3 regions of the Arthrobacter sp. Y3223151 genome follow, and region 1 is predicted to be linked to each of the others. Evidence: riboswitches for the same ligand, from Rfam matches in the RefSeq annotation. Region 1 holds a riboswitch; each other region holds the start of a gene.

Region 1 (7,732 bases):
TTCTTCGTCAAGGGGTCAGGCTGCCTTGAGCTGAGGCGTTTCGTAGAGGGTCATGTCGCGGAGCATGGCGAAGAGGACGTCGCAGCGCCGTCTGGCCAGGGCGATTAGGGCTTGGTTGTGTCGTTTCCCCTCGGCGCGTTTCCGGTCGTAGTAGGCGCGTGAAACCGGGTCCTTCAGTGCCGCGAACGCGGAGAGGAACAAGGCGCGTTTGAGGAATTTGTTTCCCTTCTTCGACGGGTGGTCGCCGCGGATCGAGGTGCCCGATCTCCAAGTCACCGGCGCGAATCCGGAGTAGGAGGCCAGATGTCCTGCGGAGGCGAATTCCTTGCCGACGATCTCGGTGATGATCCGTGCTTCCGTCCTGACACCGACCGCCGGCATGGAGGTCAGGACGAGGTGAAGAGGGTGGGCCTCCACGAGTTCTTCCACCCGGGCCAGCACCTGGGCGCGGGACGTCCGCAGTTGCGCCAGTTGCGCGGCCAACTGCGGCAATACGATGCCGGCCGCGCCGGTGCCGGATACCACCACGGTCTGCTCACCTAACGCCGCGAACACCTCGGCCGCCCAGCGCTTTCCTGCCCGCGGAGCAAACTTGCCCAGCAATGCGGTCACGCGGGCCTGACCGGCCTTTCGCAGGGCATCCGGGGTCGGGTATTTGATCAGCAGTTCCGCCATCGCCGGATGATCCAGATGCGGTCCGACCACCCGCTCCAATGCCGGGTGTATTTGGGTGAGCAGGCCCCGGATCCGGTTCGAAGCTGCCGTGGCCTGCTGCGCCAGGTCATCGTCGAAGCCGCAAAGCATCGACAGCTCCGCAGCCTGCTCATCGGCTAAGGCGATGGCGCGCAGGGTTTGGGGCATGGTCCGGGCAGCCTCGGCGATGATCGCCGCGTCCCGCGCATCGGTTTTCGCCTCGCCCGGGTGCAGGTCCGCGATGCGGCGCATCGCCAGTCCGGGCAGATAACCGACCATGATGCCTTCGGACTGGGCTACGGCGACCGGCAGGGCACCGATCGTGGCCGGTTGATCGACCACCAAAAGCAGGGTCCCGTGCCGTGCGAGGGCGGCGATGATTTCACGCAGTTTCGCCTCGTCCTGGGGCAGCGCCTTGTCCAGCAGTTTCTTGCCGTCGCGGTCGAGGGCGACCGCGTGATGGTTGGTCTTGCCCACGTCAATGCCGATAAAGACATCAACAAGATGGTGCTCTTTGATCACGCCGCCTCCAGACATTAATCCAGTACGAGTGCTGGCATGTCCTGCGGCGGCAGAGTTCGGCATCCACGTTACGGCCGACCTGCCATGGTCAAAGCTTCGGCTGGTCTTGTCCCCATCAGCGATCCTCTGGCGCCTATCGGACCCCGGTGACAACACCCCCCGGATCATGAACGACTGGGGGCAGACATCATGCCGGGGCCGACAGGCCAGCAACCCTGATTCTTGCCTATTCAGGGCTTACGAAGAAGGTAACGGGGGCAGCGGTGGTGACCGCAGATTCGGGCAGCCCTGATGCGGCCTGCGAGTCGCAGCAGTCATGACCGGCCCGCGGGCTGCGGACGGTCAGGAGGTGACCCGCAGGCGCGGGCTGCTCCGCTCAGGTGTAGAGCGAAATCGGTTGGACGTCGCCGAGCAGGTAGTTGGCGCCGACCTCGACCTTCTTGTAGTCGACCGGGTCGTGCAGCGTGTGGGTGCGGATGTTGCGCCAGAAGATGTCCAGCCCGACCTCGGTTTTCGCGGAGGACGAGCCAGTGGTCTCGAAGATGCGGTTCGCCACGTCCACACCCACCTCGGTGGACACAACCTTGAGCCGCGCAATCTCGAGCGCGATGTCCGCCCGGGCTTCCGCGCTCAGCTGCGCGCCGGCGGCAATAACAGCGTCGAACCTGGCGTTCGTTCGGTCGGCCAGGGCTTCCACCGCGGCAACCCGCGAGACCAGCTCGCCGTAAACCCGCTGCGTCAGCGGATCCTGGGCATAGGTCTCCTGCGTGCTGAGGAACCAGGAGTTCCGGCGCGCCAGCGTGATCCGGCGCCCGCGGTCCAGCGCCCCCTGCGCGATGCCCAGGTAGAGGTTGCCGAAGGCCAGCTGGATGTAGGGGGTGACCAGCGTCGAGAAAGGCTCCTCCCCTACCTCGCCGATGATGTCCGCGGCGGTGACCTGCACGCCGTCGTACTTCACCGAACCACTGGCCGAGAGCCGCTGGCCGAGCGCATCCCAGTCCCCGAGGTATCCGATCCCCGTCCGGTCATGCTCCAGCGCGAGGGCCAGGAACTTGCCCTGCTGCAGTCCGGCCGCGATCACGGCGTTGACCAGGATGGCGTCGCCGACGGAGGCGCCGGTGGAGAAGTGCTTGGTGCCATTCAGCCGGTAGCCGTCGCCGTCGGGAACCAGTTCTAAATTCGGGTCCACCGGGTTTACGGAGTCGCCCCAGGACCAGCGTCCCCGTGCGGAGCGGCGGAGCAGGCGCTCCTGCACCTGCGGATCACCGTAGAAGACGACCGCGCCCTGATTGGCGTAGTGGTAACCGAGTATTTGCGCGATCGACGCGTCGGTGCGGGCCAGGATGCGCACGGCGTGCAGCGCGCTTTCCCAGTGCCCGCCCTCGCCGCCCCATGCGGCCGGGATGATCAGGTTGAGCAGCCCGGAGTTGCGCAGCAGTTCCACCTCGGCGTGTGGGTCGGCGTTGCGGCGGTCGCGCTCCAGCACGTCCGGTGCCAGCGCGGCGGCAACGCCTTCGGCTATCTGCTGCCAGTGGGCCAGTTCCTCGGCGGTGGCCTGTCCGGTCCACGGGGATCGGCGGGTCTGCGAGTTGTTTTCGGTCACGACGGCGGTCATGTCGGCTCCTCAAGGCGGGGCTCCCGCAGGGCCGCGGCGCAGCAACCGTCACGGTTGGGGACGCAGCCCGGAGGGGGCCGTACTTGCCGGGCACGGTGTTGTGCGCGGCCGGATCCTCATCTGGGGCACCCCGCTACGGGAGAGGGTTGCCGCCCAACCAGCCAGAGCTTGTCGTTGGGACTCTTGATCTCGGAGTCGAGTATGCCGGGGCCGATCCGGCGCACGGAAGCACGTGACAGGCCGTGACGTTCCGCGGCGCAATGTTACGGGCGCCCGACCTAGAGGCCGAGGCGCGGGGCCTCGATGGCTGGGCAGGTATCCATGACGACGTCCAGGCCCGCCGCCCTGGCCCGTTCCGCGGCGGCTTCGTCGACCACGCCCAGTTGGAGCCACACCGCCTTGGCGCCGATTTCGATAGCCTGGTCCACCACCGGGCCCACCTTCTGCGAGTTCACGAAGCAGTCCACCACGTCGATCTCGCCGGGAATGTCCCCGAGCGATTGGTAACCGGTCAGACCGAGGACGTCGTCGCCCTGCAGGTTGACGGGGATGACTTCCATGTCCAGTTGGTCCATCAGGTACCGGGAGATGCGCATGGCCACCCGGTGCGGGTTCGTGGACAGGCCGACGACGGCCCAGCGGCCCGGCGTGCTCAGCAGCCGGTAGACGACCTCGGGGTCATTTTGGTGTGCCATGGCGCCACCCTACCTGCGACTCTTCGGCACCGGAACCGCCCGCACACCCCGCATCACCGAGAGGCGGATAAACCCCTCCCCCGGCAGCCCGGGCCATCCGGGCAGCCGGTGACTAGCCAGCCAACTGCCCGGTGGCAGGCGTTCCAGCCGCGCCGGAAGCCGAGTCCGCCTGCTCGGAGATCCAACGTCCCACCAGCTCCAGCAGTTCAGCGTCCACGGGCTCGCGGATCTGGCGCTTGTAGTCGGAGAGGGTCGGAGCCTTCGGGTCGCGGCGCAGCAGGTGTGACAGGTCCTCGATTTTCCTCGTGGTCACCGGGCCGGGAACGGTCGCCGCGATGATGTCCAGGTCGGCCGGGTCCACCTGCACGTCCTTGGCTCCTGTGACAGCCAGAACCGGCACCTGCAAGCGCTCCAAGTTCGGAACGGGGTCGAAGTCGAGGAACTCCCGGTGCCAGAGCGCGTTGATCTTGCGGCCCTGCATGCGCACCACGTCCTCGGTGGTGGTGCGAAGTTTTTCCACCGATTTCGCCTGCATCTTGACCAGGTCCTGGCGGAAGAGCTTCAGCAGCAAACGCGGGAATGCGGGCAGCGAGTCGCTGATCTGGGCTGTCTGCCATCTGCCTGTCTCAAAGCCCGTCTGTGCCGAGGCCGAAAGCAGCACAGCCCCATCCACCCGTGTGCCGGGCTCTGCCGCCAGGGCCGCCGCGTGGTAGCTGCCTTCGCTGTGGCCGACCAGGAACACCGGCACGCCCGCGGCCTTCTGGGCGGTCATCCAGCGGAGGGCGGCTGCCGCGTCGTCGGTGTTCTGACGGAAACCGGCCGCCCAGAAGGTTCCTTCCGAAGCGCCGGTACCGCGCTTGTCGTAGCGCAGAGACGCGATTCCATGGCCGGCAAGCGCCGTCGCCAGGTCACGGCTGATGCCCAACGGCATCCGTTTGTGATCTGCATTGCGGTCGATCGGTCCGGAGCCGGGCAGGATCAGCGCGGCGCCGCGGATCGTTCCGGCTGGCGCGGCCCAGGTTCCCGCCAACTGAACGGTCCCGGACGGGAAGGTGACCACTTCTTCGGCGAACGCCTGACCGGCGGGCAGGCCGGCGGCGGCACGGATCCGGGCCGCAACATCCTCGGCGTCGGGAATCGACACAACTACCCGGGCGTACTTTTGCCCGTCAAGGTCCAGCTGCACCGCCGGGGTGCCGCGGCGGGCGACGGCGAGGGTCCTGCCGCGGCCGCGCCAGGTTCCCACCCGGGTCCGTCCCGGGATCGCAAGCCCGGGAGCGCGCAGGCCGTGGACGCCATCGAACGCGTCCGAGAGCACCCGCACGGAGGTCACCGCGGACAAGGGGAATCGCTGGTCGCCAAGCAGCCCCGCGATTTTCTCAAACCGGTCCAGCTCCAGCAGAACCTCCTTGTTCCCCACCACTATCGCCGCCACTGCGCCTCCCTTCGTGTCGTTTATTGCTCGTGTCTTGGTCGTTTGATCGCGGCCTGTTTGCCGGACAGTACGATTATTCTCAGTTGTGGGAACAATGTCAACTATGAGAACGTTGAGCCATGTCCTCCTCCCCGAGCGCCGACCTGATCCTGCACCCGGTACGCCTGCGGATCGTCCAGGCGCTGCTGGGCAACCGTGAGCTGACCACGGCGGAGATCTCCGCCGAACTCCCCGACATTCCCACCGCGACGCTTTACCGACACATCGGCACCCTCTCCAAGGCCGGCGTGCTGGCGGTGGCCCAAGAGAGGCCGGTTCGAGGCACCACCGAACGCACCTATCGGCTGGACGTGGCCAGGAGTTCAGTGGCCGAGGACGACTTGGCCTCCATGACGGCCGAGGACCACCGGCGCGGCTTCATGGCCTTCGCGGCCGGGCTGCTGGGGGCCTTCGACCAATACATCGCCGGGGGGAATCCGGACTTCGTGCGCGACGGGGCCGGCTACCGGCAGACCGCCCTCTGGATGACGGACGAAGAGTTCGAGGAATTCACCTCCACCATCAGGGCCGCCGCAGAGAAGGTGGCGGCCAATGGCCCGGAGGAGGGGCGGCACCGCCGCCTGTTCTCCACGGTCCTCATCCCGGCGGATCCGCCCGCCTGATCGCCAGGCCCGCTTGTCCGCCGGGCCCGCACCGGGAGCAGCGTCAGACGTCGGCGGCCCATGGGCGGGGGGGGGAGGGACCGCCGTCGGCGCCTCCCGAACGAACGGAGGCATCGCCGTCGTGATGCCCCGGGAGAGCGGCCTTACGCGTCCCAGCAGAGGCAGAACGGGTGTCCGGCAGGGTCGGCGTACACCTGGAACCCCGAAGCGGCCGCCGGGTCATCGGCCGGCTTCAGCAGCTTGGCGCCCAGCGAGGTCGCCTGTTCATGGGCGGCCGCGAGATCGTCGATGTAGAGGTCCAGGTGGATCTGCTGCGGCGTCCCGTCCGGCCAGTCGGGCGGAATGTGGTTGGGTGCAAGCTGGAATCCCAACCGTGGTTCGCCTTCCACCATGACCGTGTGCCAGTCGTCTTCGGCCTCGACCGTCCCGTCCAGGAGGCTGGCCCAAAACGTGCTCTCCGCCGCGAGATCGGCGGCGTCGAATACGATGATCTGTCGGCTGATTTTCATGCGGCCATCCTGCCATCGCGCCGAAGCTGCGTCCATGGATAGCCGTGCCGCGGTTGTCTCCCCGGCCAGCTCCCCCCACGAGCGGTTCGCGCCAGTGTTACGGCAGATTGTCGTCGCGCCTTTGTTACGGGTCATTATTACGGGCGGTTTGCCGGGAGCGCCGCGGGTGCCGTTTAGTTAGTGGTGACCATCCCGAGCGGCCGAGAGACCTGGATCGACGACGCCGCAGCAACCCTGGTCACCGGAAGTCCACCCAGACTGCCGGTGGTAACGAGGTGACAAGCCACGGGTACGGCCGGCGGAAGCCGGACGCACGGCTTGATCCGTAGGGTGCTACTGCCAGGATCGATGGAGTGATCCCATGACTGCAGTACTGTCGTCGTCCCGCCACGCGGCTCCCGCTTCCGCTGCACCCCCGGCCCGTTCCGACTCCGCCCTGGCCGTTTCCTTCCGCGGCCTGAACCGGACCTTCGGCACGGGGGCCCAGGCCCACACCGTGCTGCGCGACGTGAACTTCGAGGTCCGTTCCGGCGAGGTGCTCGCCATCCTGGGCCCGTCCGGCTGCGGCAAGTCCACCTTGCTCCGCGCCGCCGCCGGCCTCGACGCGCCCAGCGCCGGCGCCGTGGAAATCGACGGCACGCCGGTCCAGGGTATCGACTCCCGCTGCGCCGTCGCGTTCCAGGAACCCCGGCTGCTGCCGTGGCACACCCTGCAGGCCAACGTGGCCATCGGCCTGCCCAAGAGCTGCAGCGCCAAGCAGGGCAAGTCCAAGGTCGCCCGGCTGCTGGACCTGGTCGGGCTGGCCGCCTTCGCCAAGCACCGGCCGCGCGAGGTCTCCGGCGGCATGGCCCAACGGGCATCCCTCGCCCGCGCCCTGGCCCGCAACCCGGGCGTGCTGTTGCTGGACGAACCGTTCGGCGCGCTGGACGCGCTGACCCGGATCAAGATGCAGGACCTGCTGCTCGATATCCACGCGGCGGAACCCACCACCGTGCTGCTGGTGACCCACGATGTGGACGAGGCCCTGCAACTGGCGGACAGGATCATCGTGCTCGGCAAGGAAGAAGGCCGCGAGGACGACGGCGCCACGATCGTGCGCACCGTCGATGTTCCCGGCATCCGTCCGCGGGACCGCGGTTCGGTCGAGCTGGCCCGAATGCGCCGCTCGCTGCTCGAAAGCCTCGGCGTCGACGGCCATTAGGGCCGCCGCCGCCACTCAACAGATCGAACATTTCCCGGGCCGTTCGCGCCCAAAAATCATCCGCCGCGGAATTTCTCCTGTTCCGCACACCGTCCAAAGGAACCACCATGTCTCTTGCCAGCCGTTTCTCCCGCCGCCCGCTCCTCGGCACTGCCGCCGTCGTGGCCACCGCCTCGCTGGCCCTGACCGGCTGCGTTGCCGGCGAGGATTCCGAAGCCACCGCCGCCCAGGGCGCCGGAGATGGCGTGCTCAACATCGACTTCGCCACCTACAACCCGCTGAGCCTGGTCATCAAGGAAAAGGGCTGGCTGGAGGCCACCTTGGCCGACGACGGCGTCGAGGTGAACTGGGTGCAGTCGGCCGGTTCCAACAAGGCCAACGAGGCGCTGCGCTCCGGAGC
Region 2 (7,732 bases), on a different contig from region 1:
AGGCCGTGGGCGTCGCGGTGGAGCGGTACGCGGCCTTCCTGCGGCGGCCGGTATCACTCGACCTGGCCTGACCGCTCCGCTCTACCTGCTCGGGCGCAGCGGTGGGACTCCGCGCGGACGGCGCGCACCGGCGTCGTACTCGGGCCGCCGACACGCAGGCGGGAGGTCAGGCGGGCGCGAAGAACGCCTTGGTCAGTGCCTCGTGCAGCTGGTGGATATCGGTCAGGAAACCGTCGTGGCCCAGCGGCGTTTCGATGGTGTGGACCTTGACTGCCCCGGGCAACGCCTCGGCCAGCTGCCGCGACTGTTCCGGGAAGTACAGGCGATCGGAATCCACCGCGGCGACGAAGAACTGCGTGTCGGTGAGGCCGCCCAGCGACTGCTCCAGCGAGCCCCGGCCCCGGGCAACGTCGTGGCTGATGAGGGCCTCGGTGAGCAGGATGTAGCTGTTGGCGTCGAAGCGCGCGACGAGCTTGTCCGCCTGGTAATCGAGGTAGCTCTCCACGGCATAGCGGCCACGGGCGGACGGCGTGATGCCGCCGTACGGCTGCTCCTCCGCCTGCGGCTTGCGGCCGAACCTGTACTCCAGCTCCGGCTCCGAGCGGTAGTTGATGTGCGCGATGCGCCGGGCGATACCCAGACCCGCCTCGGGCGCGGGACCCCCGTAATAGTCGCCGCCGGCGAAGTGCGGGTCCAGCCGGATGGCCGCGACCTGCGCCTGCGCGAAGGCAATTTGCTCGGCGGTGCTCGCGGCGCCGCACGACAGGACGGCGCACCGGGCGGTGCGCTCCGGGAACGTCGCCGCCCATTCAAGCGCGCGGGCGCCGCCCATCGACCCGCCGAGCACCGTGTGCCAGCGCCGGATGCCCAGCGCGTCGGCCAGCCGTGCCTCGGCCCGGACCGAATCGCGGATCGTGACGAACGGGAAGCGTGACCCCCACGGCGTCCCGTCCGGCGCCGGCGACGAGGGACCGGTGGAACCGTAGCAGCCGCCAATCATGTTGGCGGCCACTACGAAATAGCGCTCCGTGTCGATAGTGGCACCGGGGCCCACCAGATCGTCCCACCAGCCATCCTCGTCCGAGCAGCCGCGGGCGACATGCGTGCTGCCGGTCAGGGCGTGCTGAATCAGGACGGCGTTGGACGCGTCCGCATTCAAGGTGCCCCAGGTTTCAAAGCCGAGGAACACCTCGGGCAGATAGCCGCCGGCTTCCAACTCCAGCGCACCAACCGGCATCCGGCGCAGGATGCCGTCGGTCGCCTGTTCCACCAGTTCCTGCGGTTGCACTATCGTCACGCTGCGCTCTACCTGCTTGCCTAGTCGTCCGCGCCCTTGGCGGCGCGGAAACCGGCCTCCAGGTCGGCGATGATGTCGTTGACGTTCTCGATGCCCACCGACAGGCGGACCAGCCCGTCGGTCACCCCGGCCGCGACCCGCTCCGCGGCCGAGAGCTGGGCATGGGTGGTCGACGCCGGGTGGATCACCAGCGAGCGCACATCGCCCAGGTTGGCCACGTGCGAGTGCAGTTCAAGGCCGTCCACAAAGCGCTTGCCGGCCTCGATGCCGCCCTTGATTTCGAACGCGACGATGGCGCCGGTCCCCTTCGGGCCGTACTTGCGGCCGCGCTCGTACCAGGGGCTGGAGGGCAGGCCGAGGTACGCGACGGAGGCAACGTCGTCGTGCTCTTCCAGGAATTCGGCCACCTTCTGCGCGTTGGCCACATGCCGCTCCACGCGCAGGCTCAGCGTCTCCAGCCCCTGGGCAATCAGGAACGCATTGAACGGCGAGATGGCGGACCCCAGGTCGCGCAGCAACTGCACCCGGGCCTTGAGGATGTAGGCCAGGTTGGCGCCCAAAGCGCCGTTGACGCCGAGGTCGCGGGCAAAGACCAGCCCGTTGTAGGTGTCGTCCGGCGTGTTGAACCCGGGGAACTTCTCCGGGTCGGCGGCGAAATCGAACGTTCCGGCGTCAACGATCACGCCGCCGATCGCCGTCCCGTGGCCGCCGAGGTACTTGGTGGCCGAGTGGAGCACGATGTCGGCCCCCCACTCGATCGGGCGGATCAGGTACGGGGTAGACAAGGTGTTGTCCACGATCAGCGGCACGCCGTTTTCGTGGGCGATGGCGCTGACCGACTCCAGGTCCAGTACGTCCTGGCGCGGGTTGGAGACGACCTCGCCGAAGAACGCCTTGGTATTCGGCTTGACGGCATCGCGCCACTGCTGCAGGTTGTCCGGATCCTCGACGAAGGTGACCTCGATGCCGAACTTGGGCAGCGTGGTGCGCAGCAGGTTGTAGGTGCCGCCGTACAGGCTGGGGCTGGCCACGATGTGGTCGCCGGCCTCGGCCAGGTTGAGGATGGAGAACGTCGACGCGGCCTGGCCCGAGGCCAGCAGCAGGGCGCCGACGCCGCCCTCCAGGTTGGCGATCCGGGTCTCGACCGCTTCCTGGGTGGGATTGCCGATCCTGGTGTAGATGGGCGCCAATTCGGACAGGGCGAACCGGTCGGCCGCGCTCTGCGCGCTGGGGAACACGAACGAGGTGGTCTGGTAGATCGGCAGTGCGCGGGCGCCCGTGGCGGCGTCCGGCTCCTGCCCTGCGTGGATCTGACGGGTTTCAAAGGACCAATCGGCATTGGACATGGTGCAACTCCTTCACTGGAAGGGGCCATCCGGGATCCGGCCGTGCCGGCATGTCTGTCCCGGGTGTGACCCGCGCTTGCGCACCGCCTTGTGGCGGCTGCCTGGTCTTCACCCGGGGCACCCCACCGCGGTTGGAGGGTTGCCGGCCAGCAAACCGGGGTTTTGCGCTGGCACTCATGACCTGCCTCCAGTCTCCGCAGACAGGCCGGCGGCCGCAACAATATGACACCTTATGACTGGGCACCCAGCTCCGGACCGTCTGTCCGACCGTCCGCACTTCAAGCTGCCGGGGCGTGCCGGGCACGGCGGAATTGCTGCCGGGAACGGCGCGCCTTGCACGAGCCGCAAGCTGAGTGACTTAGGTCACCCTAAGTCGAGAGCGGGTTCACAAAGTGCCAAGATAATGCCATGCGCTTCGACCATGTTTCTTATGCTGCTGAACCCGACGGTCTGGCTGCCACCTCAGAGCGGATCGCCAAAGCCCTGGGCATCGACGCCGTCAAGGGCGGGGTTCACCCCCGCTTCGGCACCCGCAATATGATCTTCCCCCTCACCGACCACCATTACCTGGAGGTGGTGGAGGTGCTCGACCACCCCGCTTCCGACAAAGCCCCCTTCGGACAGGCCGTGCGGGCGCGCTCCGAAGCCGGCGGCGGCTGGATGGGCTGGTGCGTGGCGGTCGACGACCTGACCCCGTTCGAAGAACGGCTGGGCCGCCACGCGGTTCCCGGCAACCGCAAGTTCCCGGATGGGCAGGAACTGAGCTGGCAGCAGATCGGGATCAAGGGCCTCATCGCCGACCCGCAGGTGCCCTACATGCTGCGCTGGGATGACGGCACCGAACCGCTGCACCCGTCCAACGCCCGCCCCGCCACGGTGAAGCTGATCGGCCTGACCATCGCCGGCTCTTCCGAGCGCGTGGCGGACTGGCTGGGCACTCCGGTCGACGGCCTGCTGGACGACGTCAAGGTCGCCTGGACGGCACCGAACGGTACGCCGGGCATCCTGTCCGTCCGCTTCGAAACCGCCAACGGGATCGTCGAACTGTAAGTCTTTCAAGGAGGGTCGACGTCGTCGATCGCCTCAGCGGCGCCCGGATCGCAAGACCGGGCGCCGCTTCGCTGCCCGGCCGGTTTCAGGTGCCGATGCCGATGGCCGGCCCCAGCAGCGCGTAGCCGACGAAACCGGCAATATCCAGCAGCGCGTGCGCCACCACCAGCGGCATCACCCGCTTCACCTTCGTATAGGCGTAGCCGAAGACCAGGCCCATGAGGAAGTTCCCGATGCCCGGCCCGATGCCCTGGTAGAGGTGGTAGGTCCCGCGCAGGGCGGCGCTGACGAAGATCGCGGACCAGATGCCCCAGCCGAACTTCGCGAAGCGGTTGAAGAGGTAGCCCACCATGACCACCTCTTCGAGGACCGCATGCCGCAGCGCGGACAGGACCAACACCGGAACCGTCCACCAGTATTCGTCCAGGGCCGCCGGGACAATGGCGGTGGTGATACCCAGGGACCGGCCGGCGGCGTAAACGCCCAGCGTGCCGACACCGATCACCAGCGCGAGCAGGAAGCCCAGGCCGAAGTCCAGCCGCGGCCGGGAGAACGTGAACCCGATCGTGCGGAAGGCCGACCGGCCGGGAGCGGTCATCAAAAACAGCACCAGAGCCACCGGCACCAGCGCAAAGACGATGCCGAGCATTTGGTACACGAAATCGAAGAGCTCCCGCTCGTTCAGCACCGGGTTCAGCGTGGTCGTCTGCGAGGCGAGCGGAGCGCGGGTCATTTTTTCCAGCAGGTTCACGACGGCATAAACCGCCGACTGCCCGAGCGAGAGTCCGAGGACAATCAGTACCTCTGCCCGGTAGTACCTGACCGTGCGCCGCGTGCTTTCGGCGGCGACCTTCTGCTTGTCCATAACCTCCATCTTGCCAACAGAACCGCGGGAGTCATCGGCCGGGGGCGCTTCCGTTCCGTGCGCGGCTCCTCCCGTGGCCCGCGCCCGCGCCGGGGCGACTGCCTGCTACAAGTCCAGCAGCAGGCGCCGGCCCTTGCATCGCGACACGCAGATCATCATGGTGTCCCCGGCCTCGCGCTCGTCGTCGGAGAGCAGCGAGTCACGGTGGTCGATCTCACCACCCAGGACGGGGGTTTCGCAGGTGCCGCAGATTCCCTCCCGGCAGGAATTCAACGGATGGATCCCGACCGCTTCGAGGGCCTGCAGAATCGATTCCCCGGGGCCCACCGGAACCTCGGTGCCGTCGGCCAATTCCACCGTGAAGGCCGAGTCCCCCGCCTCCGCCGGCGCCACGGCCGCCCCGGACGCCGTGAAGCGCTCACAGTGGAAACGTCCGGGGTTGTCCCAACCGTCCGCGATCGATTGAATGACGTTGAGCAGCGGCCCGGGTCCGCAGGCGTAGACGTGCGTTTCCGGCGGCAACTCGTCCAGGAGTCCGGCCAGCGGGTAGAAGCCGCTTTCGTCGTCGGCGTGGATATGGATGTCGCCGTCGAGCGCCTGGATTTCGTCGAGGAACGCCATCGAAGAACGGCTTCGCCCCAGGTAAAGCAGGCGCCAGGGCACCCCGGCTTCGGCAGCTTCGCGGATCATCGGCAGAATCGGGGTGATGCCGATGCCGCCGGCGATGAACACATAGCCGGCGGCGGGAGCCAGAACGAAGTTGTTGCGCGGCCCCCGGATCTGGATCTTGGTACCGGGCTTGAGCATGTCGTGCACGTAGGCGGAGCCGCCGCGGCCCTCCGGCTCGCGCAGGATGCCAAGCCGCCAGGCGGAGCGGTCCGCCCGCCGGGAGCACAGCGAGTACTGGCGCAGGAGGCCGTTGGGCAGGAGCACGTCGACATGTGCCCCCGCGTCCCACTCCGGCAGCTCCTCGCCCAGCGGATGTTCCAGCTGCAGGGAGACCACGCAGTTGGACTCGTGGCTGATCGACCGGACTTCGACGTCGAAAAATTCTTCATTCATGGTGGCACTCACAGGGGTATCAGGCTGCTGCCGGTTCGGCGAGAACGGAGGCCAGGAAGGCCCTGGTGCGTTCGTTTTGCGGATTGGTGATGACGTCCCGGGCTGGCCCCTCTTCCACGACGTGGCCGTCGTCCATGAAGACCACGCGATCGGCGACGTCGCGGGCGAAATTCATTTCATGCGTCACCACCACCATCGTCATGCCGGACATGGCCAGGTCCTTCATCACCTTGAGGACCTCTCCCACCAATTCGGGATCCAGGGCGGACGTGGGCTCGTCGAACAGCATCAGTTTCGGTTCCATGCACAGCGCACGGGCGATCGCCACCCGCTGCTGCTGGCCCCCGGAAAGTTGGCGCGGATACGCATCCGCCTTTTCGCTCAGGCCGACTTTTTCCAGCAGCGAAGTTGCCCTGGCCACGGCTGTCGCCTTCCGCTCCTTCCGGACCAGACGCGGCGCCTCAATGAGGTTTTGCAGGACGGTCATGTGCGGAAACAGGTTGAACTGCTGGAACACCATGCCGACGTCGGAGCGGCTGTGGCAGATATCGTTGTGGCTTTGCTCGTAGAGCCTGTTGCCCTTGAGGTCGTAGCCGACGATCTTCCCGTTAACCCACATCCTCCCGCCGTCGATGACTTCCAGGTGGTTGATGCAGCGCAGGAAGGTGCTCTTCCCGGATCCGGAGGGGCCGATAAGACACACCACCTCGCCCTGCTGGACGTGCAGGTCAATCCCCTTCAGGACAAGGTTGGAGCCGTAGTTCTTGCAGACCCCGTTCGCCTTGACCATCGGTTCGGCACCGTTCGTTGCTGTCATTTCTTGCCGCCTTTCAGGGAGAGTGCGTCATGGGTCGCGAAGAACCGCTTCAGCTGCTGGAACGGCGTCGGCGGCAGGTTTCGCTGGTTGCCGCGGGCGAACCGCCGCTCCAGGTAGTACTGGCCGATGGTGAGGACGGAGGTGATCAGCAGGTACCAGAGGCTGGCGACAATGAGCAGCGGGATGGTCTCGAACGTGCGTGCGTAGATGATCTGCGCCGAGTACAGCAGCTCCGGCACCGAGATCACGCTCACCAGGGCGGTGGTCTTGAGCATGCCGATGGTTTCATTGCCGGTGGGCGGGATGATCACGCGCATCGCCTGCGGCAGCACGATGCGCCGCATCGTCTGAAGCTTGGTGATGCCCAGCGCGCCGGCGGCCTCGGTCTGGCCGTGGTCAACGGAGAGGATGCCGGCCCGGACAATCTCGGACATGTAGGCACCCTGATTCAAGCCGAGGCCGAGGATCGCCGCCGTCATCGGCGTAATGAACTGATTCGCATCAAGGTGGACCCCCGGGATGCCCAGGGTAATGACCGGGTAAAGCGCGGCCAGGTTGAACCAGAACAGCAGCTGCACCAGCACCGGGGTGCCACGGAAGAAGTGCACGTAGGCAAAGGCAGCGCCGCGCACCACGGGATTGACCGACAGCCGCATGACGGCCAGGACCACCCCGAGCACGATGCCAATGGCCATGCTGATGGCGGTGAGTCCCAGCGTGACGAGAATGCCCCGCCCGATGGAGATATCGCGCAGATACATCGCCACCACGTCCCAACCGAAGTTCGGGTTGGTGAAAACGGAGTGCAGCAGCAGTCCGCCGATCAGGAAGATCAGGGCTGCGGCCAGCCACCGGCCGGGGTGCTTGGCCTTGACGATGGTGTAGTCATCGACCGGTGTGGCGACCGGCTCGCTTGGGGCAGTCACGGCAGTCATCAGCTGGTTTCCTCTTTCGCTACTTTGCCTCGAGCACGTCGGCCGAGATCAGCACGGACTTCGGGAAGTCCCACTTGGCGCCGATTTCCTCGTAGTAGCCATCGGCGATGATGCCCTTTACCGCCGCGGTCACGGCTTCCTTCATGCCGTTGTCCTTGGCCAGCGCAACACCGAAGGGCGCGGGATCGTAATCCTCGCCCTCGGCCAGTTCGAACTGTCCCTTGGCTTCCTTGCCCTGGAAGGCCAGCGGCATGCTGTCGGCGATCACCCCATCAACCCGGCCGGACGTCAGCGCCAGGTTGGCGTCCGTCTGCCCGGGGAAGTTTTGGATTTTGATCGCTTCCTTGCCGGCGGCCGTGC
Region 3 (7,732 bases), 620 kb from region 1:
ACCGGCAGCTACCGGCGGCGCCGTGGAGGCGCTGCGGGAGATGCTGGCCCGGCGCCGGCAAGCGTGGGCGGAGCAGGACCTGGAAGGGTGGATCGCCGCGGACTGGGACTTCCACCTGGCCGTGGCCGAGGCCTCCGGCAACCAGTTGCTGCACGAGCTGTACGGCAGCTTCGGCGACGTGTTCCACGGGACCAAGATGGCCCAGCGGTTGCGGGACGGCTTCGATGGATGCCTGCGCGCCGGACACGAGGACCTGGCGGACGCCATCGCTGCCGGAGACGAAGAAGCCGCCGTGCGGACCGTGACCGCCAACCTGCGCTACTGCCTGAAATGGATGCCGCAGGGAGGCCAATAGCGCCCCGCTCGCCCCGTGCCGCGGCGGGCTCTGGCCGCCGCGGCCGCGCGTGTGGCATGATGCCGCCCGGCCGGGGTACCTTGAATCACGAAGCCCGGATTGTCGGGACGCAGGGAACGAGGAAAGCTGGCGATGTCCACTTCGACGAAACCGTCCGGGAGTACCCGGAAGACGTGGCTGAAGATTACCGCGGCGGTGGCCGGCGCCGTCGTCGTGCTTCTGCTGTTGGTGTTGCTGGCCAAATGGCTTCGCACGATGCCGGGCGTCCAGGACTTCCTGGCCGCGTACCCGGGCCGCTCCGAACTTCCCGAGTCCGCGCCGGTCGGGCTGCCCGCCTGGCTGGGCTGGCAGCACTTCCTCAACTTCTTCCTGATCGTGTTGATCATCCGCACCGGATTGCAGGTGCGTGCCGGCACGCGCTCGCCGGCGTACTGGACGCGCAACAACAAGGGCCTGGTGAAGACCAGGAACGCGCCCACCAAGATCACCCTGAACCTGTGGTTCCACCTGACCCTGGATGCGTTGTGGGTGCTGAACGGCATCGTGTTCATGGTGCTGATCTTCGCGACCGGGCACTGGATGCGGATTGTGCCCACCAGCTGGGACATTTTCCCGAACGCGCTGTCCGCGGTGCTGCAGTACGCCTCGCTGGACTGGCCGCTGGAGAACGGGTGGGTGAACTACAACGCGCTGCAGCTGCTGACCTACTTCGCGACCGTCTTCATCGCCGCCCCGCTGGCCATCGTCTCCGGCCTGCGCACCTCGGCTGCCTGGCCCAAGCGGGCCGCGGTCAACAAATACTTCCCGATTGAGGCGGCCCGGGCCATACACTTCCCGGTGATGGTGTACTTCGTGCTGTTCATCATCGTGCACGTGACGCTGGTGCTGGCCACCGGCGCGCTGCGCAACCTCAACCACATGTATGCGGCCACGGACGACGGCGGGTGGACCGGCTTCTGGATCTTCGCCGCCTCCGTCGCGGTGACCGTGGCGGCTTGGTTCCTGGCCCGTCCGATCTTCCTGCGCCCGATCGCCTCGCTCACGGGCAAGGTCACGAGCCGCTGACCGCTTGGCACGCGTGGCCGGCTGACCGCCAGCCGCTGAACGCCTGACCGCGGCTGAAGGCTGCACCGCTACACTGCTCGCCATGATCACCGTTGCGGCCATCGCCGCGTGCCTTGTCTTCGCGCTGTTGGCGGTCTTCCAGATACTGCTGGCCGCGGGCCTGCCGCTGGGACGGTTCGCCTGGGGAGGAAGCCACCGCATCCTGCCGACGAAGCTGCGCATCGGGAGCGCGGTCTCGGTGCTCCTGTATGCGTTTTTCGTGTTCGTCATCATGGACCGGGCGCAGCTTCTCGACGCGTTGCCGGAGACCGCGTCGCTCGTCCTCAGCTGGGTCCTGACCGCGTACCTGTTCGTCGGCGTCCTTTTGAACGCCATCTCGCGCAGCAAGCCCGAGCGGTGGACCATGACGCCGGTCGCCCTGGTCTTGGCCGCGCTGAGCCTGGTGGTTGCCCTCGGCTGACGTGGTTTCCCGGCCCTTGGCGGGCGAGCCGCAAGACTTTTCGTCGGCGGGCCGTCCAGCCGTTTGCGAGCCTCACGGCCCTTCGCGGGCGGGGCTTTCCGGCGGTTGACGGGCCGGCATCGGAGGGGCTTGCCCCGCGGGCGGGGCGGGCTCACGATTGGTTCACCACAGGCCGATCGGGAGGAAGCCATGCAGGTCCGCATCCGCCGCGCACTGACAGCCGTTGCCGTGCTCGTCACCGTCCCGGCGGCCCTTGCCGGCGGCCTGGTCCTGTGGCTGCGCTTCAGCCCCCGGCCGCTGGCGGTGCTGCTGCGGGTGCTGTCCGAACGGGACGGGCGGCGCACGGCCCGCGCGATGGCCCGGCACGTGCCGGACGGCATCAGCGAAGTATTGGATCAGGAATACCTCAGCAACCACGGCCATACCCGCCTGGACGTGTTCTTCCCGGACAAGGCGGCCCAGGATTCGCTGCGCCTTCCGACAATTGTCTGGATCCACGGCGGGGCCTGGATCTCCGGCACCAAGAACGACGTCGCCAATTACCTTCGGATCCTCGCCTCCTACGGCTTCACCTCCGTGGGCGTGGACTATTCGCTGGCGCACGTGCGCCGCTACCCGGCGCCGGTGCGCCAGACGGCCGCCGCGCTGCGCTATCTGGAACACAATGCCGATCGGCTGCACATCGATACCGAGCGGATCGTGCTGGCCGGGGACTCGGCGGGCGCGCAAATTGCTGCGCAACTGGCGCTGGTCATCGCCGACCCGGACTATGCCAAAAGGCTGGGCATCGCCTCGCCCATGAAGCCGGAACGGCTGCGCGCGGTGCTGCTGCACTGCGGGGCGTACGACCTCTCGCTCGCCGGGGCGGACCAGGCCGGGAACCAGAACTACCTGCGCACGGTGCTGTGGTCCTACACCGGGGCCAAGGACTATCTGGAGCGTCCGTACGTCGCGCTGGCCTCCGTGGCCCGGCATGTGGGCGCCGACTACCCGCCGGCTTTCGTTTCCGCGGGCAACACCGACCCGTTGCTGCCGCACTCGCTCGGGCTGGTCGAAGCGCTGCGGATCAAGGGCGCGGCCGTGGAGGAGTCCTTCCCCCAAACCGAGGCCGGCCTGGGGCACCAGTTCCAGTTCAACCTGGAGTTGGAAGCGGCGTGGCAGGTGCTGGAGCGCAGCGTGGCGTTCCTCCGCCGCCACACCGGCTGATGCGGCCGGAGTTGAACCGGCGCCCCGCTGCGCGGTGTGTTCTTCGGTGGCTGCATCACCTCAGGCCGGCGCCGATGCCTCCCCGGGCGCCGCCGTCGTACGCTGGAAACCTGCCCAGCGAAGGGGGAACTACCAATGGACGACGCCGGATCGCGCCTCATTTTCGGCTGCATGGGGTTGGGCGGTGGCTGGGGGAGCGGGCCGCTGGAAGCGGCCGATGTGTCGGCCGCGCATGCGGCCGTGGCGGCGGCGCTGGAGGCCGGGATCACGACGTTCGACCACGCCGACATCTACGCCCACGGCAAGGCCGAGGCCGCATTCGGGCGGGTGCTGGCGGAAAGTCCCGAGCTGCGCGACTCGATCCGGCTGCAGGGCAAATGCGGCATCCGGCTGCCGGTCCCCGGCCTGGTCGGGCACTACGACTCCTCGCGGGAAGCGATCCTGGCCCGCACCGACGAGAGCCTGCGCCGGCTGCACACCGATCACCTGGATACGCTGCTGATCCACCGGCCGGATCCGCTGGCGCCGGCCGAAGAGATCGCCGCGGCCTTCAACGAGCTTCGGATGGCCGGGAAGGTCCGCCGCCTTGGTGTCTCGAACATGTCCGGCGAACAGATGCGCTGGCTGCAGGCGGCGCTGGATGAACCGCTGGCGGTGAACCAGCTGGAAATGAGCCTGTACCGACGCGACTGGCTGGAGTCGGGGGTGCTGGTGAACCACCCGGAGGGAACGGGGATCAGCTTCCCGCACGGCACCCTGGAATACTGCGCCGCCCACGGAGTGGAGCTGCAGGCCTGGGGCGCACTGGCCCAGGGCCGGTACAGCGGGCGCGCGGCAGCGGAGGCCGCGACACCGGATGCTTCCGCGCCCGCGGATGCCACACCCCCGGCCGACCATGCAACGGCAGCCCTGGTCACGGAACTTGCCCGGGACAAGGGCTGCCCGCCCGAAGCCGTGGTGCTGGGCTGGCTGCTGCGGCATCCGGCAGGCATCCGGCCGGTCGTCGGCACCAGCAGCCCGGACCGGATCCGGGCCTGTGCCGAGGCGGAGGCGGTTGGAGCATCGATGACCCGCGAGGAGTGGTACTCCCTGTGGGTGGCGGCCCGCGGCAGGCCGCTGCCGTAGCTGCCCGCGGCTCGCCCAGCCCGCTGCCGGCTGGGCCGGGACCAAGCGTCCTAGACGAAGGCCGGCTGTTCCAACCGGCGGAATGCGGAATCGTGGAAGACGAGCGGCTCGTGCGTGCCGTCGTGCGTGGACAGGCCGTGCACCTGCAGCAGCACGACGTGGTGGTCCCCGGCCGGGACTTCCTGGTGCACCGAGCAGTCCAGCCAGAGCGCCGCGTCGTTGAGGAAAAGCGCGCCGTCGTCCGTGCCGTGCAGGCTCAGGCCGGCAAAGCGGTCCCCGTTCTTGGACGCGATCTGGCGGCAGACGCCGTCGTGCCCGGTGCCGAGGACCGAGACGCCGATCCGGTCGGCCCGGCGGACCAGCGGCCAGGTCCGTGAGGTGTTTTGCACGGCGAACATCACCAGCGGCGGCTCGAGGGAGACGCCCACGGTGAACGAGGAGGCGACGATGCCCTGCGGCTCGCCGTCGATGATCGCGCACAGCGCCGCGATGCCCGAGGGGAAGCGGCCGAAGGCTGAGCGCAACGTGTTGGGGGTCAGGTCATGGTGTAGCGACATGGCGTCCTTGGGGCTTGGGCGCATCCGCTGCGGCCGAGCTGCTGCGGGTGGATACGCGTACTTGCCTGCCGACATACCCGGCGGGCCGAATCATCACCTGGAGCACCCCGCTACGGTAGAGGGTTGCCGGCCAACCAGCCAGGGCTGTGAAGTTGGCGCTCTTGATTCGCCTCCACGCTAAGAGCGGGGAAGGGCCTGGGTCAAACGCCGGTAACAGTTCGTCAAATGCAGCGTTTTACCGGCGGCAGCCGCGCGACGGCTGCCGCGACGGTTGCGGCGCTACGGCTGCGGCCCACGGGCGGCCGCCGCCACGGCTACTGTGCGGCGGCGCCGGCGCGCACGGTCTGCCGCCGGAACGGATGCGCCGGGTAAACGCCCAGGAGGCGGATCTCGGTGGTGAAGAAGTCCAGTTCCTCGAAGGCGTGGACCATGGCAGGATCGTCCGGGTGGCCTTCGACGTCCACCATGAACATGGTGGCGGCAAACTCGCCGCCGACCATGTAGCTCTCCAGCCTGGTCATGTTGATGCCGTTGGTGGCGAAACCGCCCAGCGCCTTGTAGAGCGCCGACGGCACGTTCCGCACGCGGAACACGAAGCTGGTCACCGCCGGACCGGGAAGTTCCTCGCGGGACGGGACCGGCCGGCGGTCGGCCAGCACCACGAACCGTGTGGTGTTCGTCGGATCGTCTTCGACCTTTTCCGCGAAAACCTCCAGACCGTAGAGTTCGGCGGCCATCGGCGGTGCCAGGGAGACCTTGGTCGGGTCGTTCCATTCGGCCACCTCCCGGGCCGAACCCGCGGTGTCGCCGGCGATGACCGGAGTGAGCCCGAGCCTGCGGATCAGCTTGCGGCACTGGCCCAAGGCGTGGATGTGGCTGTGCACCTCCCGGGCCTGCTCCACGGTGGCCCCGCGTACGCCCAGCAGGCTGAACCGGATGGGCAGGAAGAATTCCTCCACAATCTGCAGGGTGGTCTTCGGCAGCAGCGCGTGGATGTCCGCCACCCGGCCGGCGATCGAGTTGTCGATGGGGATCATGGCCAGTTCGGCCTCGCCGCCGGTGACGGCAGCGAACGCATCCTCGAAGCTGGCACACGGCACCGCGTCCCAACCGGGGCGCACTTCCAGGCAAGCCATGTGGGAGTTCGAGCCGGGTTCACCTTGGTACGCAATTGCAGCAGCCATGGGCGAAATTATCCCACCGGGGCGGGCCCGCGCTTCATTCCGGGCAACCGGCCGGCGTCACATAACCTGACCGGCCCGCCAACCGCTTAGTACAGATGCGATTCCTGGGTGATGCCGTAGGGCACGTCGTCGCTCAGCTCCACCGTAAACTGCCCGGGGCCGGTGCGCGTGACCAGGATGCCGCAATCGCCGTCGATGGCGGCGAGCTTTTGCAGCTCTTCGACCGCAGCATTCAGGAGATCGTGCGCTTCGGAAGCCGTCTGTGCGGTCAACGACTTGGTAGCCAGGGAAGTGGCCATGGTTCTGCCTTTCGTGGCCGGAGGTTTCCGCGCAGGAGAAACGCGGGATGGAAGCTTCCGGCCGGAACGAGCCTGCCATGCGGAACGGTGCATGGAACTTTACATTCTGCCATCCCAGATGACATCAGATGAATTTTCCACCGGCGTGGCGTGCGCCACTCCTGCCATGGCGGGGGTGCGGCGAACGCCGGTGCCGGCGGGACCGCCGCGGGTGCAGGGAGCCTGCAGCGGGGAGGGCGGGGGCACCCGGGGGCGGACCCGGTCCTAGAACGGGTTCAGCAGCCGATGGACGAACTGCCGGGTGCGCTCCTCCCGCGGTTCGCGCAGCACCTGTTCGGGGTGTCCGCGTTCCACCACCACGCCGCCGTCCATGAACACCACTTCGCTGGCCACTTCACGGGCGAAGGCCAGCTCGTGGGTGACCAGGGCCATGGTCCAGCCCTCGTCAGCCAGTTCCTTGATCACGTGCAGCACGTCGCCCACCAGTTCGGGATCCAGTGCGGACGTGGGCTCGTCGAACAGCAGCAGCGAGGGTTTGAGCGCCAGGGCCCGGACAATGCCGACCCGCTGCTGCTGTCCGCCGGAGAGCTGATGCGGATACTGGTCTTCCTTGCCGGAGAGCCCGACGCGGTCCAGCAGCGACCTGGCCTCGCGCACCGCTTCGGCCTTGGGCCGCTTCTGCACCTGGACCGGGCCCTCGATGATGTTCTGCAGCACAGTCATGTGCGGAAACAGGTTGTAGTGCTGGAACACCATGGCGCTGCGGTCGCGCAGGGCGGCGATCTGTTTCCGGTTCACCGGCGAACCGAAGTCCACGGCCGGCCCGCCCGAAAAGGCGACCCGTCCGCCGTCGGGGGTTTCCAGGCCGTTCAGGCAACGCAGCACGGTGGTTTTGCCCGACCCGGAGGGTCCGATCAGGGCCAGGACGCCACCCGTCTGGACGGACAGATCGATGGACTTGAGCACCTGGTTGCTGCCGAAGGACTTTCGCAGGCCCTCCACGGTCAGCACCGGTCCGGCTGCGGAGCCGCGCTGCGAAGCGGCGGCGGAAGGGACGTCAGTGGGCGACATAGCGGTCCAGCCTCTTCTCCAGTCGGGACTGCCCGGCGGAGAGCACCAGGCAGAACACCCAGTAGACCGCCGCGGCCTCAATGTAGAGCAGCATGAACTCCTGGCTGAACGCCGCGATTTCCTGGGCGGCCCGGAACGCCTCGGTGACCAGGATCAGGGAGGCGAGGGAGGTGTCCTTGACCAGCGAGATGAAGGTATTGGACAGCGGCGGCACCGACACGCGCGCGGCCTGGGGCAGGATGATGCGGCGCAGGGTGGTGGTGCCGGCCATGCCGATGGTGTGGCCGGCTTCCCACTGGCCCTTGGGGACGGAGAGGATCGCGGCCCGGATGATCTCGGCCGCATATCCACCCACGTTCAGGGAGAACGCGATGACCGCGCTCGGCCAGGGGTCGAGCACCACGCCGATC

Evidence for each region. Region 1 has a riboswitch for S-adenosylmethionine ahead of AC5RUP_RS03680 (acyl-CoA dehydrogenase family protein). Riboswitches for the same ligand answer to the same signal wherever they lie in the genome.
Region 2: linked by a shared signal. The riboswitch ahead of AC5RUP_RS12960 (bifunctional o-acetylhomoserine/o-acetylserine sulfhydrylase) and the one ahead of AC5RUP_RS03680 (acyl-CoA dehydrogenase family protein) in region 1 are both predicted to bind S-adenosylmethionine.
Region 3: linked by a shared signal. The riboswitch ahead of AC5RUP_RS00705 (flavin reductase family protein) and the one ahead of AC5RUP_RS03680 (acyl-CoA dehydrogenase family protein) in region 1 are both predicted to bind S-adenosylmethionine.

The regions. Positions count from the first base shown of each region.
Region 1 is NZ_JBNHGI010000001.1:760,908-768,639, reverse strand. It holds gene AC5RUP_RS03685 (IS110 family RNA-guided transposase) at 16-1,230, opposite strand; gene AC5RUP_RS03680 (acyl-CoA dehydrogenase family protein) at 1,592-2,830, opposite strand; SAM riboswitch class IV at 2,905-3,019, opposite strand; gene AC5RUP_RS03675 (CoA-binding protein) at 3,109-3,525, opposite strand; gene AC5RUP_RS03670 (alpha/beta hydrolase) at 3,638-4,960, opposite strand; gene AC5RUP_RS03665 (helix-turn-helix domain-containing protein) at 5,080-5,622, shown strand; gene AC5RUP_RS03660 (VOC family protein) at 5,766-6,131, opposite strand; gene AC5RUP_RS03655 (ABC transporter ATP-binding protein) at 6,493-7,332, shown strand; gene AC5RUP_RS03650 (aliphatic sulfonate ABC transporter substrate-binding protein) at 7,440-7,732, shown strand, end outside.
Region 2 is NZ_JBNHGI010000009.1:80,053-87,784, reverse strand. It holds gene AC5RUP_RS12970 (winged helix DNA-binding domain-containing protein) at 1-71, shown strand, start outside; gene metX (homoserine O-acetyltransferase MetX) at 167-1,237, opposite strand; gene AC5RUP_RS12960 (bifunctional o-acetylhomoserine/o-acetylserine sulfhydrylase) at 1,318-2,643, opposite strand; SAM riboswitch class IV at 2,711-2,825, opposite strand; gene AC5RUP_RS12955 (VOC family protein) at 3,052-3,693, shown strand; gene AC5RUP_RS12950 (CPBP family intramembrane glutamic endopeptidase) at 3,779-4,558, opposite strand; gene AC5RUP_RS12945 (PDR/VanB family oxidoreductase) at 4,664-5,620, opposite strand; gene AC5RUP_RS12940 (amino acid ABC transporter ATP-binding protein) at 5,640-6,437, opposite strand; gene AC5RUP_RS12935 (amino acid ABC transporter permease) at 6,434-7,372, opposite strand; gene AC5RUP_RS12930 (ABC transporter substrate-binding protein) at 7,392-7,732, opposite strand, start outside.
Region 3 is NZ_JBNHGI010000001.1:142,183-149,914, reverse strand. It holds gene AC5RUP_RS00730 (FadR/GntR family transcriptional regulator) at 1-355, shown strand, start outside; gene AC5RUP_RS00725 (cytochrome b/b6 domain-containing protein) at 488-1,420, shown strand; gene AC5RUP_RS00720 (hypothetical protein) at 1,503-1,880, shown strand; gene AC5RUP_RS00715 (alpha/beta hydrolase) at 2,070-3,086, shown strand; gene AC5RUP_RS00710 (aldo/keto reductase) at 3,222-4,211, shown strand; gene AC5RUP_RS00705 (flavin reductase family protein) at 4,262-4,768, opposite strand; SAM riboswitch class IV at 4,821-4,935, opposite strand; gene AC5RUP_RS00700 (prephenate dehydratase) at 5,083-5,952, opposite strand; gene AC5RUP_RS00695 (hypothetical protein) at 6,039-6,251, opposite strand; gene AC5RUP_RS00690 (amino acid ABC transporter ATP-binding protein) at 6,516-7,322, opposite strand; gene AC5RUP_RS00685 (amino acid ABC transporter permease) at 7,309-7,732, opposite strand, start outside.